Regions from separate parts of the Streptomyces sp. NPDC046716 genome, predicted to be linked through region 1. Evidence: riboswitches for the same ligand, from Rfam matches in the RefSeq annotation. Region 1 holds a riboswitch; the other holds the start of a gene.

Region 1 (7,565 bases):
TCCTAAGGCCCGGGAAGAGGCTGCCGATGCGCCTGTGGATAACTCTCCGTAAGGGCATTTCGCGGCATTGCCGGGGACGCGGGGCGGGTCAGTAGGCGCTGGGCAGTGTGCGCGGGCCCAGGTCGTCGCGGGCGGGCGGGGGCGCGAGCCGGACGGAGGCGCCGAGCACGGTCAGCCCGGTCTGCGCGACCACGACCGGTTCGAGGGCGACGCCGACGACCTCGGGGTGGTCGTCGACGAGCCGGGACACCCGCTGGAGCAGTTCCTCCAGGGCGGGTGTGTCGACGGGGGCGGCGCCGCGCCAGCCGAAGAGGATCGGGGCCGTCTTGATCGAACGGACGATCGCCTGGGCGTCGCGGTCGGTCACCGGGATCAGGCGGTGCGCGGTGTCGCCGAGCAGTTCGGACGGGGCGCCGGCCAGGCCGAAGGAGAGCACGGCACCGGCGGCCGGGTCGATGACAGCGCGGACGACGGTGTCGACACCGCGCGGCGCCATGGCCTGGACGACCGGCCGCAGTTCGGCCGGTCTGCCGAGCCGGTCGGTGAGGTCCTCGTAGGCGCGGCGCAGATCGTCCTCGTCGGCGAGGTCGAGGCGGACGCCGCCGAGGTCCGCGCGGTGGCGCAGGTGCGGGGCGGTCGTCTTCAGCGCCACCGGGTAGCCGAGCGTGCGGGCTGCTTCGGCGGCCCGGTCTGCGTCGGGGGCCGACAGGGTCGGGCGGACGTCGATCCCGTAGAGGGAGAGCAGTTCGCGGGCGTCCTCAGGGGCGAGGTCCGTACCGCGCGGGTCGTCCTCCTTGGCGAGCAGCCCGGCGATCAGGGCGGCCGCGGCCTGCTCGTCGACGCGGTCGTACTCGGGCACCTTGCCGGGTTCCGCCGCGTCGCGCCGCCACTGCGCGTACCTGGCGGCCTGGGAGAGGGCGCGGACGGCGCGCTCGGCCGCGGGGTAGGCGGGGATGAGGCGCGGGGCGCCCTCCGGGGTCGCGGCGGTCGCGGGGGCCGGCCGGGAGGGGGCGTTGGGTCCGGTGCTGGTCGCGGCGGACAGCGCCTCGGCGAGGCCGCCGAGCTCGACGTGGACGACGAGCACGGTCTTGGTGGGGGCGGTGGCCGCGGCCGCGCTCAGGGCGGCGGCCAGTTCGGCGTCCCCGGTCGGGTCCTCCCCCACCACCGGCATCGCGGTGACGACGACGGCGTCGGTCTTGTCGTCGGCCAGCGCCTCCTCCAGAGCGGCCCGGAAGTCCGCCGCGGAGGCGCGGGTGGTGAGGTCGCGCGGCGTCTTGGGCCGCAGTCCCTCGGAGAGCGCGACGTCGTAGGTGAGCAGACCGAGCGACTCCGAGTTGCCCAGGATGGCGACGCGCGGGCCCGCGGGCAGCGGCTGGCGCGCCAGCAGGAGCCCGGCGTCGACGAGTTCGGTGATCGTGTCGACGCGGATGACACCCGCCTGGCGCAGCAGGGCGGAGACCGTGGCGTAGGGCAGGCGCGTGGCACGGACGGCGTGCCCGGTCGGCGCGATGCCGCTGTGCCGGGCTCCCTGTACGACCACCAGGGGCTTGGCGGCCGCCGTGCGACGGGCGAGGCGGGTGAACTTGCGCGGGTTGCCGATCGATTCGAGGTACATGAGGGCGACGTCGGTGTCGGCGTCGTCGTACCAGTACTGCAGGACGTCGTTGCCGGAGACGTCGGCGCGGTTGCCCGCCGAGACGAAGGTGGAGACGCCGGTGACCCCGGTGACGCCGCCGCCCCTGCGGTGCAGCCGGGCCAACAGGGCGATGCCGATGGCGCCGGACTGGGCGAACAGGCCGATGCGTCCGGCGCGGGGCATCTCGGGGGCGAGCGAGGCGTTGAGCCGTACTTCCTGGGAGGTGTTGACCACCCCGAAGGCGTTCGGCCCGATGATGCGCATCCCGTAGGTGCGTGCCTGGCGGACGAGTTCGCGCTGGCGCTCCCGGCCCTCCGCGCCGCTCTCCGCGTATCCGGCGGACACGACGACCAGGCCCTGCACTCCGCGTGCGCCGCATTCGGCGACGATCTCGGGGACGTGCGTCGCGGGCACGGCGACCACGGCCAGGTCCACGGGTTCGGCGGGGTCGATGTCCTTCACGGAGCGGTGGGCGGGGGCTCCGTCCACGTCGGTGAGGTCGGCGGGGAACGCCTTGTTGACGGCGTAGAGGCGGCCGGTGAATCCGGCGTCCTTGAGGTTGCCGAGAACGCTGCGGCCCACTCCTCCGGCCGTGCGTCCGACACCGATCACGGCGACGGAGCGGGGGGCGAGGAGGCGTTGCACGGAGCGGGCCTCGGCGCGCTGCTCGCGCGCGTGCTGCACGGCGAGGGACGCCTCGGTGGGCTCGATGTCGAACTCCAGGCGGACGACGCCGTCCTCGAAGCTGCGCTTCTGGGTGTACCCGGCGTCCCGGAACACCTTGATCATCTTGGTGTTGGCGGGCAGCACCTCGGCGGCGAACCGGCGGATGCCCCGCTCGCGCGCGACGGCCGCGATGTGTTCCAGCAGGGCGGAGGCGACGCCGCGCCCCTGATGGGCGTCCTGCACCAGGAAGGCGACCTCGGCCTCGTCGGCCGGGGCGGAGGCGGGCATTCCTTGTGCGTTGATCCGGTCGTAGCGGACCGTCGCGATGAACTCGCCGCCCACCGTGGCCGCGAGGCCGACCCGGTCGACGTAGTCGTGATGGGTGAAGCGGTGCACGTCCTTGGCGGACAGCCGCGGGTAGGGCGCGAAGAAGCGGTAGTACTTCGACTCGTCCGAGACCTGCTCGTAGAAGCTGGTCAGCCGCTCGGCGTCCGCGGTGGTGATGGGCCTGATCCGGGCGGTGCCGCCGTCGCGCAGCACCACGTCGGCCTCCCAGTGGGCGGGATAGGCGTGCCGGTCCGACGGGGTCTCCATGCCGCAAGGGTAGGGCCGACCGCCGGCCGGCGGTCGGGTGCGTGTCGTCGGCTCACGGGTCGCGGCCCGCGCGCGTGGGAGGCAGGCTGAAGAAGGCCGGAGGGCCATGCGCGTACGGGACATGGGTCCGCGTCGGGCACGGGCCACGGTGTGTGAGAATGGTCTAGACAACTGTGAGACACCTGAAGGGCAGCATCACATGGCTGAGCGCCGCGTCAACGTCGGCTGGGCCGAGGGCCTCCACGCCCGTCCCGCCTCCATCTTCGTCCGCGCGGCCACGGCGGCCGGCGTCCCCGTGACGATCGCCAAGGCCGACGGCAACCCCGTCAACGCCGCCTCCATGCTCGCGGTGCTGGGCATGGGCGCCCAGGGCGGCGAGGAGATCGTCCTGGCCTCCGACGCCGAGGGCGCGGACGCCGCGCTCGACCGGCTGGCCAAGCTGGTCGCCGAGGGCCTCGACGAGCTTCCCGAGACCGTCTGACCCCAGCGCCTTTCGACGGAGCCGCGCGTTTCCCCCAGGGAACGCGCGGCTCCGTCGTTTTCTGTCGCGACGGCACTGCGCCCCCTTTCCCGAGCTCCCCGAAATCGACGCACGGCAGAAAGCACAGGGGAAATCAGCCGCGCTGAATGCGGCACAAACAAGGGCAGCGGAAAAGAGGCCGCAGCCCATTCCGCGAATAGTGCACTTCTTTGTATACGGCTCCCCTGTTAATGCTGGAGCCCCGCCGTGTTTACGGGATGTTGCGAAGTCCTCACACGCTCACCCGCGCGCGGGACGCGCAGTCGGTGGGCGGCCGTCGCGCGCTCGGCGTGCTGGGCCGTCAGGGCGCGCGCCCGCTCGGCGTCGCCGCGGGCCACGGCGTCGACGATGGCCCCGTGCTCGGACCAGGACTCGGCCGGCCGGCCCGGGGTCTCGACCGCGTACATCCAGGCGATCTTGTGCCGCAGCTGGGTGAGCAGGGTGATCAGACCGGGGCTGCCGGAGGCCTGGGCGAGCGTCTCGTGGAACCAGCCGCCCAGTGAGCGCAGGTCCTCGTTCTGCCCCCGCCTGGAGCGCTCCTGACCCAGCCTGACCAGGCCGCGCAGCACTTTGAGGTGGGCCTCGGTGCGACGCTGGGCCGCGCGGGCCGCCCCCAGCGGTTCGAGCAGCATGCGGATCTCCAGGAGGTCGGCGGCCTCCTGCTCGGTCGGCTCGGCGACGCACGCGCCCGCGTGCCGGCGCGTGACGACGAACCCTTCCGCCTCCAGGGTGCGCAGCGCCTCACGGACCGGGACGCGCGAGACGCCGTAGCGTCGCGCGAGCAGTTCCTCGGTGAGCCTGCCGCCGCGCTCGTAGACACCCGCGACGATGTCGTCGCGGATCGCCGTGCATACCGAGTGCGCGGGAATGCGCATGACCCGACCTCCGCCTTAATCCCCGCGAAACGCGGTCGATTGACGCCCGTACAAGCGCGATTGACCTCCGGTCAGCGCGCTTGCCCGATGACTCTATTCCACCGCGCTTGAATTTCCGACGGGAGGCCGTAATCCAGGGATATTTTTTGGCCACCGGCGGGTCGATCGGGACAGGCAACGCGAAAGCCCCGGCTCGGTGAGCCGGGGCTTTCGGGCGATGAGGCGGAGCCGCGTCAGACGTTCACGCCGTGCGAGCGCAGGTACGCGACGGGGTCGATGTCCGAACCGTAGTCGGGGCCGGTGCGGGCCTCGAAGTGGAGGTGCGGGCCCGTCACGTTGCCGGTGGCGCCCGAGAGGGCTATCTGCTGGCCCGGGGTGACCGACTGCCCGACGGAGACTCCGATGGACGACAGGTGACCGTACTGGGTGTACGTACCGTCGTTCATCTTGATGACGATGTTGTTGCCGTAGGCGCCGCCCCAGCCGGCCTCGACGACGGTGCCGGAGCCCACGGCGTGCACCGCGGTGCCGCTGGCGGCGTGGAAGTCGATGCCCGTGTGGCTGCCGGAGGACCACAGGCCGCTGCTGGCCTTGTAGGCGGTGGAGACGTACGAGCCGGAGATGGGCGCCACGAAGGAGTTGAGGCGCTTGCGCTCGGCCTCACGGGCGGCGCGCTCCTTGGCCTCGCGCTCCTTCTTGGCCTTCTCCTCGGCCTTGCGCTTGGCCTCCTCGGCCCGCTTCTTGGCCTCGGCCTCCGCCTTCTTCTTCGCGGCGGCCGCGTCGGCGGCCTTCTGCTGGGCGGCGGCCTGGGCGTCGATCTGGTCGGCGAGGGAGTCGCCGATGGAGATGGCCTGCGTCAGGTTGTTCTGCTCCGGGGCCGCGGTGTCCGCGGCGAGCGCCGGAGCGGCGAGGCCACCGACGACACCGGTCGTGGTGAGCGCGGCGACACTCGCGACCTGCGCGGTGGTACGCGTGATGCGGCTCGGACGACGGTGCTTCCCGGTGGCACGGGTGAACGCCATGTGGAGGCTGATCCTTTCCTTCCCTCTCGCCTACCGGGTTAGCTGACGGGTTCGGAGCAGGAAGGTCTCCTACGGGCCTCTCCTTGCGGGAGGAGCCCGATTCACCCCAGGGACTGCGGTGGGTCCCCGGCTCCCCTGGCTCGCGCCATGGGGGACTCGGCGATGACTGTCCGGTGACGCGGGCGCGGCACTGGTGCGGCGGACAGCCGGACCGACGCTAAGCGGGACATCTTTTAATCAACAAACGGATCCCGGCTTTTGTCGCGCATGCCACAGGGCAGACAGGCAACCTCCGCACCATTTCGGACATTTACGAAGCGCGGCGATCGCTTTTGCGCACGTGAGGGACATCACGGACACGACCGAGCCCCGGTGCCCTCGCGGGTCACCGGGGCTCCGGGGCGGTGCGCTCGGGAGCCTCCCGATCAGCCGGTGACCACCGTCACCTCACCGATGCCGAGTGCCTTGACCGGCTCCTCGATCTGCGCGGCGTCCCCCACGAGGATCGTGACCAGACGGTCCGCCGGGAAGGCGTTCACGACCGCCGCCGTGGCCTCCACCGTGCCCGTCTCGGCGAGTTGGCGGTACAGGCGGGCCTGGAAGTCGTCGGGCAGGTGCTGCTCGACCTGGTCGGCGAGGGTGCCCGCGACGTTCGCCGCGGTCTCGAACTTGAGCGGGGCCACGCCCACCAGGTTCTGCACGGCCGTGTCCCGCTCGGCGTCGGTGAGGCCCTCCGCGGCCAGCGTGCGCAGGACCTGCCACAGGTCGTCGAGCGCCGGGCCGGTGTTCGGGGTGTCCACGGAACCGCTGATGGCGAGCATCGCGGCGCCCGTCCCGTCCGGCGCCGAGCGCAGCACCTGGGCGAAGGACCGCACCCCGTAGGTGTAGCCCTTCTCCTCGCGCAGGACCCGGTCCAGGCGCGAGGTGAGGGTGCCGCCGAGGCAGTACGTGCCGAGGATCTGCGCGGCCCACACCCGGTCGTGCTTGTCGGGTCCGATGCGGCCGATCAGCAGCTGCGTCTGCACGGCGCCCGGGCGGTCCACGATGACGACGCGGCCGGTGTCGTCGGCCGTGACGGGCGGCACGGGGCGCGCCTGCGCGGTGTTCCCGGTCCAGGCGCCGAGCGTGTCGGCGAGCAGGCCGTCGAGGTCGACGCCGGTGAGGTCGCCCACCACCACGGCGGTGGCGGTGGCGGGGCGTACGTGCTTCTCGTAGAAGGCGCGCACGGCCGCCGCGTCGATGGCCGCGACGGTCTCCTCGGTGCCCTGGCGCGGGCGCGACATGCGCGCGTCGGCCGGGAAGAGCTGCCTGGAGAGCTCCTTGGCGGCGCGGCGGGCCGGGCTGGCGCTCTCGTGCGGGATCTCGTCGAGGCGGTTGGCCACCAGACGCTCGATCTCGCTGTCGTCGAAGGCGGGCGCCCGCAGGGCGTCGGCCAGCAGGGCGAGTCCCTTGGGGAGCCGGGAGACGGGCACTTCGAGCGAGACCCGGACGCCGGGATGGTCGGCGTGCGCGTCCATGGTGGCGCCGGCCCGCTCCAGTTCGGCCGCGAACTCCTCGGCGGAGTGCTTGTCGGTGCCCTCGTTGAAGGCCCGCGCCATGATCGTGGCGACGCCGTCGAGGCCCTGGGGCTCGGCCTCCAGGGGCGCCTCCAGGTTGACCTCCACGGCGACGACCTGCTGGCCGGGGCGGTGGCAGTGCAGGACGGTGAGGCCGTTGTCCAGCGCGCCGCGCTGCGGGGCGGGGAACGCCCACGGCCTGGCCTCGCCGGGCTGCGGCTGCGGGTGGAAGTCCATGCTCGCGAGCTGCTCGGTCACTGGCCCGCCTCCTCGTCGTTCGCTGCGGTCTCGTCGTCGGCCTCGGCGGGGGCCGTGGGCTCGTACACCAGGACCGCGCGGTTGTCGGGCCGCAGGCGCGCCTCGGCGATCTCCCGGACCTCCTCGGCGGTCACGTCGAGGACGCGCCGCACGGCGGTGAGGGCGAGCTGCGGGTCGCCGAACAGCACGGCGTAGCGGCACAGCTCGTCGGCGCGGCCCGCCACGGTGCCGAGCCGGTCCAGCCACTCGCGCTCCAACTGGGCCTGCGCGCGCTCCATTTCCTCGGGGCTCGGGCCCTCCTCGGCGAACCGGGCCAGCTCCTCGTCGACGGCAGCCTCGATGACGGGCACCTCGACGTCGCCGGACGTCTTCACGTCCAGCCAGCCGAGGCAGGGCGCTCCGGCGAGCCGCAGCAGGCCGAAGCCGGCGGCGACCGCG
Region 2 (7,565 bases), on a different contig from region 1:
GTGCTCGCCGTGGTCGGAGGCGCGGATGAGGCCGGAGATCAGGTCGTCGCCGTCGCCGAGCCGCTTGCGGTGGATGAGGTCGGCGAGATACCGGCGGATCTTCTTCACGGCGCGGGCGACCCCGCCGCGCGGCCCCTTGCCGTGGCGGATCATCATGCCCGCCCAGTCCCGCAGGTCGTCCTGGTCCTCGCGCGGGACGCCGAGCAGGTCGCAGATCGCGTAGATGGGGAGCGGGAAGGCGAACTCGTGGATGAGGTCGGCGCTGCCGCGCGCCGCGAAGCCGTCGATGAGGCCGTCCGTCAGTTCCTGCACGCGCGGCGCGAATTCGGCGACGCGGCGCGGGGTGAACGCCTTGGAGACCAGCCGCCGCAGCCGGGTGTGGTCCGGCGGGTCGATGTTCAGCAGATGGGTCATCAGGCCCGCGCTGCGCTCGCCGGGGATGCCGGTCTTGCTCTTGCCCTGCGCGTCGTCCGCGTGGTGCACCGGGTTCTTGGACAGCCGCTGGTCCGCGAGCGCCTGCCGCGCGTCCGCGTAGCGGGTCACGAGCCAGGCCTCGACGCCGCTGGGCAGCGTGGTGCGGTGCACGGGGGAGTGCTCGCGCAGCCAGGCGTAGGCGGGATACGGATCGGTGGCGAACTCCCAGGTGAAGAGTTCGGGGGCGGGCGCGGTGTTCACATCCCGACCGTACCCGGGGGCGGATGGCGCACGGGCGACGCGTGTGACCGGTGCCACTCGGGGCCGGTGGGGCAGCGCCGTGGGGTGGTTTGTCGTGATCTTGAAATGCCGCGAACTGGACCCATTCGCCGCACAGTTCGCGACCCCTCACAGGTGGTTGAAAACTGACGTTGTGTCAAATCTGTGATGGTGACGTGATCTGCGCTGCATCGACTTGTGACAAGCGTTCGAGTCCCGCTACGTTCACCAGTCATCGCGACACACGCACAACAGGCACCACACGTCCACCCTGTCGCGTGCAGCAGTATCAGTCTCGCGAAAGGCAACCGCATGCTCTCCGGGAACGGCCGACACCGTCGCCCCCGCCAGGCCCCTGCTCTCGTCGTCGCCGCCGGAGTCACCGGCAGCGCCATCGCGATCCCGCTGCTCGGCGCGACGGGCGCGAGTGCGGCGACCGCCACCACGTGGGACAACGTCGCCGCGTGCGAGAGCGGCGGGCAGTGGAGCCTGGACTCGGGCGACGGCTACTACGGCGGCCTGCAGTTCTCGCAGGAGGTCTGGGAGCAGTACGGCGGGCTCGACTACGCCCCGCGGGCCGACCAGGCCAGCCGCTCGCAGCAGATAGCCGTCGCCGAGAAGGTCCTCGACGACAAGGGGCCGGGCGCCTGGCCGGGCTGCTCGACGACGGCGGGGCTCGTCCAGGGCGACGGCTCGGCGGACGTCGACCCGGGTGCCAGTGCCTCCCCGCAGCCGTCGGACACGGCCGGCTCGTCGGACAAGGGCGCGGACGCCGACACGGACTCCGACTCCGGCGACGACTCGGGTTCGGACTCGGACTCGGGAGAGAAGAGTCACGACGAGTCCGGCACATCGGACAAGTCGTCGGCCGACGCCTCGGACGAAGCGACGGCCGAGGCGTCCGACGGACCGTCAGCCGACAGCTCCGCCGATACCTCGGGTAACGGCAAGGAGGGCGGGGTGAGCGGCGACGCGACGACCCCGTCCGCCACGGAGTCGGGCTCCCCGTCCGTCGCCGACTCGGCGTCCTCCGGCGAGGATTCGGCCCGTGGCCGCCACCGGGGCGACCGCGCCGACGACGACGGCGCCGACTCCCGTACGGGGGACGGCCGGCACGCCTCCCGGGCCGACCAGCGTGACGGCGAGGCCTATGTGGTCCGCTCGGGTGACAACCTCTGGGACATCGCCGACGCCCATGACGTGCAAGGCGGGTGGGCCGCGCTCTACGACGCGAACAAGAAGACGGTCGGCACCGACCCCGACCTCATCCTTCCTGGTCAGAGTCTGGATCTTGGGCTCGAATCGGTCGAAAAGTAGCGGGAGTTACGGGGTCTTTGAGGCTTGTATGTCCACTTTTGTTCGAGTGAGACATGAGTCTCAAAGACCCTGATCGTCTTTGAAATCGGACGGATCGACTGCTTACGGTCGTGACCGCTCGCCACAGCGGGCCCCGCCGGACGTCACGCCGAATCCTGCCAACGTCCGTACGGGAACAGTCGACGCGTCAGCGCCGTAGGCAGGAGCGGGGGACCCAGGTAAGCCGCCGTCGAGGGAGACCGAGACGGCTTGGGGTTAAGTCGCGCACAAGGATGCGCGGCCGGGCACTCACTGGCCCGAACCCGACAGCTCACCTCGTAGGCGTCGGTGAGGGGATCTCTCCATGCTGCTTTCCAGCAAGGGCAAGCACCGCCGCCCGTCCAAGGCAGTCCGTGTCGCCACCCTCGCGGGTGTCGCCGGTGCCGCCGTCGCCGTCCCGCTGATGGGCGCCACCTCCGCCTCCGCCGCCTCCACCTCCGAGTGGGACCAGGTCGCGCAGTGCGAGTCCGGTGGCAACTGGTCGATCAACACGGGCAACGGCTACTCCGGTGGCCTCCAGTTCTCGCCGTCCACCTGGGCGGCCTACGGCGGCACGCAGTACGCGTCCTCCGCCGCCGGTGCCTCCAAGGCCCAGCAGATCTCGGTCGCCGAGAAGGTCCTCGCCTCGCAGGGCAAGGGCGCCTGGCCGAGCTGCGGTGTGGGCCTCTCCGGCGCCTCCACGGGCAACTCCGCCCCGGCCGCCGAGCAGGACACCCAGCAGTCGCAGCCGCAGCAGAGCCGGCCGCAGCAGCAGGAGCAGAAGTCGACCGAGCAGCACACCGACTCGTCGGCCGCCTCCCGCTCGCAGTCCCGTGACACCGTCACCACCCCGACCGGCCAGAAGGTCGAGAAGGGCGACGGCGAGTACAAGGTGAAGACCGGCGACACCCTGAGCAAGATCGCCGACGCCCACGGCACGAACTGGCAGAAGGTGTTCAAGCTCAACAAGGACATCGTCAAGGACGCCGACCTGATCTTCCCGGGCCAGCAGCTCCACCTGAAGTAAGCAGCACCCCGCGGGAGCGCCACGGGCCCGGCATCGGCGGACGCCGAGCCCCCGCCGCACCCCCGTCCCCACCCCCAGTGGGCCGCTCACCTGAGCAGCCCCCGCCCCATGCAGTGGGCGGGGGCTGCTGTCTTTGTTCCATTAAGAAACATTTCGCTCCGGGCTTTGTCCACGAGCCGGGCGGTCGGCTGGCCGATGCCCCGGAGCCGGTTAGGCTCAGTGGGTCGGGACCGAACCATCCGGCCCCGCACAGTCCGCGTCACATCCCAGAAGGAGATGCTCGTGCCGTCCATCGACGTCGTCGTAGCCCGGGAAATCCTGGACTCCCGAGGCAACCCCACGGTCGAGGTCGAGGTCGGCCTCGACGACGGCAGCACGGGTCGTGCTGCTGTTCCGTCCGGCGCCTCCACCGGAGCCTTCGAGGCCATCGAACTCCGCGACGGTGACCCCAACCGTTACCTCGGCAAGGGCGTCGAGAAGGCCGTCCTCGCCGTCATCGAGCAGATCGGCCCGGAGCTCGTCGGCTACGACGCCACCGAGCAGCGCCTGATCGACCAGGCGATGTTCGACCTGGACGCCACGGACAACAAGGGCTCGCTCGGCGCCAACGCCATCCTCGGCGTCTCGCTCGCCGTCGCGCACGCCGCCTCCGAGGCCAGCGACCTGCCGCTGTTCCGCTACCTCGGCGGTCCGAACGCGCACCTGCTGCCCGTCCCGATGATGAACATCCTCAACGGTGGGTCGCACGCCGACTCCAACGTCGACATCCAGGAGTTCATGATCGCCCCGATCGGCGCGGAGTCCTTCTCCGAGGCCCTTCGCTGGGGCGCCGAGGTCTACCACACCCTCAAGAAGGTGCTGAAGACCAAGGGCCTGTCCACCGGCCTCGGCGACGAGGGCGGCTTCGCCCCGAACCTGGAGTCGAACCGCGCCGCGCTCGACCTCATCCTCGAGGCGATCAAGGAGGCCGGCTACATCCCCGGCCAGCAGATCGCGCTCGCGCTGGACGTCGCCGCCTCCGAGTTCTACAAGGACGGCAAGTACCAGTTCGAGGGCAAGGAGCGCTCCGCCGCCGAGATGACGGAGTACTACGAGGAGCTCGTCTCCGCGTACCCGCTCGTCTCCATCGAGGACCCGCTGTACGAGGACGACTGGGCCGGCTGGCACGTCATCACCGAGAAGCTGGGCGACAAGGTCCAGCTCGTCGGCGACGACCTCTTCGTCACCAACCCGGAGCGCCTGGCCCGCGGCATCGAGGAGAACTCGGCCAACGCCCTCCTGGTGAAGGTCAACCAGATCGGCTCGCTGACCGAGACCCTGGACGCCGTCGAGCTCGCCCAGCGCAACGGCTTCAAGTGCATGATGTCGCACCGCTCGGGCGAGACCGAGGACGTGACGATCGCGGACCTCGCCGTCGCCACGAACTGCGGCCAGATCAAGACCGGCGCCCCGGCCCGCTCCGAGCGCGTCGCCAAGTACAACCAGCTCCTGCGCATCGAGGAGATCCTGGACGACGCGGCCGTCTACGCCGGCCGCAGCGCCTTCCCCCGGTTCAAGGGCTGACCAGCCCCGACGGCCGCTTGAGGCAGTAGTTCCGTACGTCCCCGCACTCGGTCCCGTACCGTGTGCGGGGACGTACGCACGTAGGAACACAGCCAGGCAGACGGACGGGGAGGCGGAGAAGCCATGCCGGGAAAGCTCCGAGACAGGGGCCGTGACGACTCGGCCCGTTTCTCCACGGCGACCCGCCTGCGCCTGCTCGGCGAACAGACCGCCGAGCGGGTCTACCGCTCGCAGACCAAGCGCCAGGCGCGCCGCTCCCGGCTCACCGGCCGCGCGGCACTGCTCGCCCTGGTCGTCTGCACCCTCGTCGTCGCGCTCGCCTATCCCATAAGGCAGTACGTCTCCCAGCGCGGCGAGATCGCGGACCTCCAGCGCCAGCAGCAGCAGGCCAAGGAGCGGGTCGACCGGCTCCGCGACGAGAAGGCCCGCTGGCAGGACGACGCGTATGCCGAGCAGCGGATCCGGGAGCGCCTGCACATGGTGATGCCGGGCGAGACCGGCTACGTCGTGCCCGACGCGCGGGCCACCTCCTCCGGGCGCCCGGACCAGAGCCCCGCCGAGCGCGCCTGGTACTCGAACGTCTGGGACGGCGTCGACAAGGCCGACCAGGCAGCAGCCAACTGACACACGAAAGACACTCGAGAACAGTCATGGACACGCCCCCGCCCCAGACCGAGCGCACCGAGCCCACGGACGCCGACATCCACGCGTTCAAGGAGCAGCTCGGCCGTCCGCCGCGCGGCCTGCGGGCCATCGCGCACCGCTGCCCGTGCGGCAACCCGGACGTGGTCGAGACGGCCCCGCGCCTGGAGGACGGCACCCCGTTCCCGACGACGTACTACCTGACGTGCCCCCGCGCGGCCTCCGCCATCGGCACGCTGGAGGCCAACGGCGTCATGAAGGAGATGACGGAGCGGCTGGGGACCGACCCGGAGCTGGCGCGCCAGTACCGCGCCGCCCACGAGGACTACCTCGCGCGCCGTGACGCCATCGAGGTCCTGGAGGGCTTCCCCAGCGCGGGCGGCATGCCGGACCGCGTGAAGTGCCTGCACGTCCTGGTCGGCCACTCCCTCGCGGCGGGCCCGGGCGTCAACCCGCTCGGCGACGAGGCGATCGCCATGCTGCCCGAGTGGTGGAAGAAGGGTCCGTGCGTGAGCGCCTGCGCCGTGGAGGAGAGCGAATGACCCGGGTCGCCGCCATCGACTGCGGTACGAACTCGATCCGGCTCCTCGTCGCGGACGCGAATCCGGAAACGGGCGAGCTGGTCGACCTGGACCGCCGGATGACCATCGTCCGGCTCGGCCAGGGCGTCGACCGGACGGGCCGGCTCGCCCCCGAGGCGCTGGAGCGCACCTTCGCCGCCTGCCGCGAGTACGCCGCCGTGATCAAGGAACTCGGCGCCGAGAAGGTCCGCTTCGTCGCGACGTCGGCGTCCCGCGACGCCGAGAACCGCGACGAGTTCGTCCAGGGCGTCCTGGACATCGTGGGCGTCGAGCCCGAGGTGATCACGGGCGACCAGGAGGCCCAGTTCTCCTTCACGGGCGCGACGAGGGAACTGACCGGCCGCGCCGACCTGGACACGCCGTTCCTGGTGGTCGACATCGGCGGCGGGTCCACGGAGTTCGTCGTCGGCGGGGACGGTGTCGACAGCGCCCTCTCCGTCGACATCGGCTGCGTCCGCATGACCGAGCGTCACCTGGTGGGCGAGGACGGGCAGATCACCGACCCGCCCGCCGCCGCGCAGATCGAGGCGATCCGCGAGGACATCGTCGCGGCCCTCGACAAGGTCACCCAGGTCGTCCCGCTCCGCTCCGCCCGCACCCTGGTCGGCCTGGCCGGCTCGGTGACGACGGTGGCGGCCCTCGCCCTCGGCCTGGACGCGTACGACTCCACGGCGATCCACCACTCCCGGATCCCGTACGAGAAGGTCGCCGAGCTGACCGACTGGCTGCTGGCCTCGACCCACGACCAGCGCGCCCTGAAGCCGGTCATCCACCCCGGCCGGGTCGACGTGATCGCCTCCGGCGCGCTGGTGCTGCGGCTGATCATGGAGTGGACCGGCGCGCGGGAGGTCGTGGTCAGCGAGCACGACATCCTCGACGGGATCGCCTGGTCCGTGGCCTGACCCCGGCCCTCGCGGCGCGGCGCCCTTGTAGGGTGCCGCGCATGGGGGAGACGACGGCGCGGTACGGCGCCTATCGGACCGATCCGCTGTGGGCCGTGGCAGGGATCTGTCTCAGCGCCCTGGTGGTCTGCTCGGGGCTCGCGCTCTTCGGGATGATGGAGTTCGACGAGCGGTGCATGCAGGGGCTCATCAAGGGCTCGGGCGCCCTCGGCGACGTGCGGCAGCAGGCGTTCCCGCCCGCGACCGTCTGCGAGTTCGCCGGCGGGGACGTCACGTCCATCGGGGGACGGTGGCCGCTCGCCGCGCTGCTGTGGCTGGCCATGGCGGGGTTCGTGGGGTGTCTGCTGGTGGCGCTGGTCGCCGAGTGCTTCGAACCGGCCCCGGGCCGCGATCACGTGATGCCGATGTCCAGAGCGGCCAAGCTGACCCGCACCGGTACGGCGTTCTTCGTGACCGGCGCGGTCTTCGCCGGGTTCTACGCGCTGGTGGGATGGCGGCTCCTGGCCGGCCCCTCGTCGGCGTGCGCGGCCGGGGCGGACTGGGGCTCCAGCCCGCCGGAGACCCTCGATCCGGGCTTCCTCCCGCCCCAGGCGACCTGCCGCTACACCAGTGGCATCACGAAGCAGCTGAACCCCGACTGGATGGCGTCCCTCGCCGTCGAACTGGCCGTCCCCGCGGTGCTCGCGGGCGTCGGATTCGCCCTCGCGTGGTGGCGGTGGCGGCAGGAGCGCAGGGCCGCCGACGCCCCACTTCTGAGCACGCCGCACGGCGTCTGAGCACCCCTGGAGGGGCCCGCGACACCCCCCGGCGACACTCCGTCGG

What was found. Region 1 has a riboswitch for cyclic di-AMP ahead of ABZ930_RS26220 (M23 family metallopeptidase). Riboswitches for the same ligand answer to the same signal wherever they lie in the genome.
Positions count from the first base shown of each region.
Region 2: linked by a shared signal. The riboswitch ahead of ABZ930_RS18055 (transglycosylase family protein) and the one ahead of ABZ930_RS26220 (M23 family metallopeptidase) in region 1 are both predicted to bind cyclic di-AMP.

Region 1 covers NZ_JBEYYU010000038.1:21,793-29,357, forward strand. Annotated here, with positions in the region: gene ABZ930_RS26200 (DUF5998 family protein) at 1-1, opposite strand, end outside; gene ABZ930_RS26205 (GNAT family N-acetyltransferase) at 89-2,896, opposite strand; gene ABZ930_RS26210 (HPr family phosphocarrier protein) at 3,096-3,377, shown strand; gene ABZ930_RS26215 (GntR family transcriptional regulator) at 3,605-4,291, opposite strand; gene ABZ930_RS26220 (M23 family metallopeptidase) at 4,525-5,313, opposite strand; cyclic di-AMP (ydaO/yuaA leader) riboswitch at 5,326-5,485, opposite strand; gene ABZ930_RS26225 (pitrilysin family protein) at 5,739-7,106, opposite strand; gene ABZ930_RS26230 (pitrilysin family protein) at 7,124-7,565, opposite strand, start outside.
Region 2 covers NZ_JBEYYU010000021.1:97,096-104,660, reverse strand. Annotated here, with positions in the region: gene ABZ930_RS18065 (cytochrome P450) at 1-675, opposite strand, end outside; gene ABZ930_RS18060 (transglycosylase family protein) at 1,006-2,010, shown strand; cyclic di-AMP (ydaO/yuaA leader) riboswitch at 2,192-2,349, shown strand; gene ABZ930_RS18055 (transglycosylase family protein) at 2,354-3,055, shown strand; gene eno (phosphopyruvate hydratase) at 3,332-4,618, shown strand; gene ABZ930_RS18045 (septum formation initiator family protein) at 4,742-5,242, shown strand; gene ABZ930_RS18040 (DUF501 domain-containing protein) at 5,269-5,802, shown strand; gene ABZ930_RS18035 (Ppx/GppA phosphatase family protein) at 5,799-6,743, shown strand; gene ABZ930_RS18030 (hypothetical protein) at 6,785-7,519, shown strand.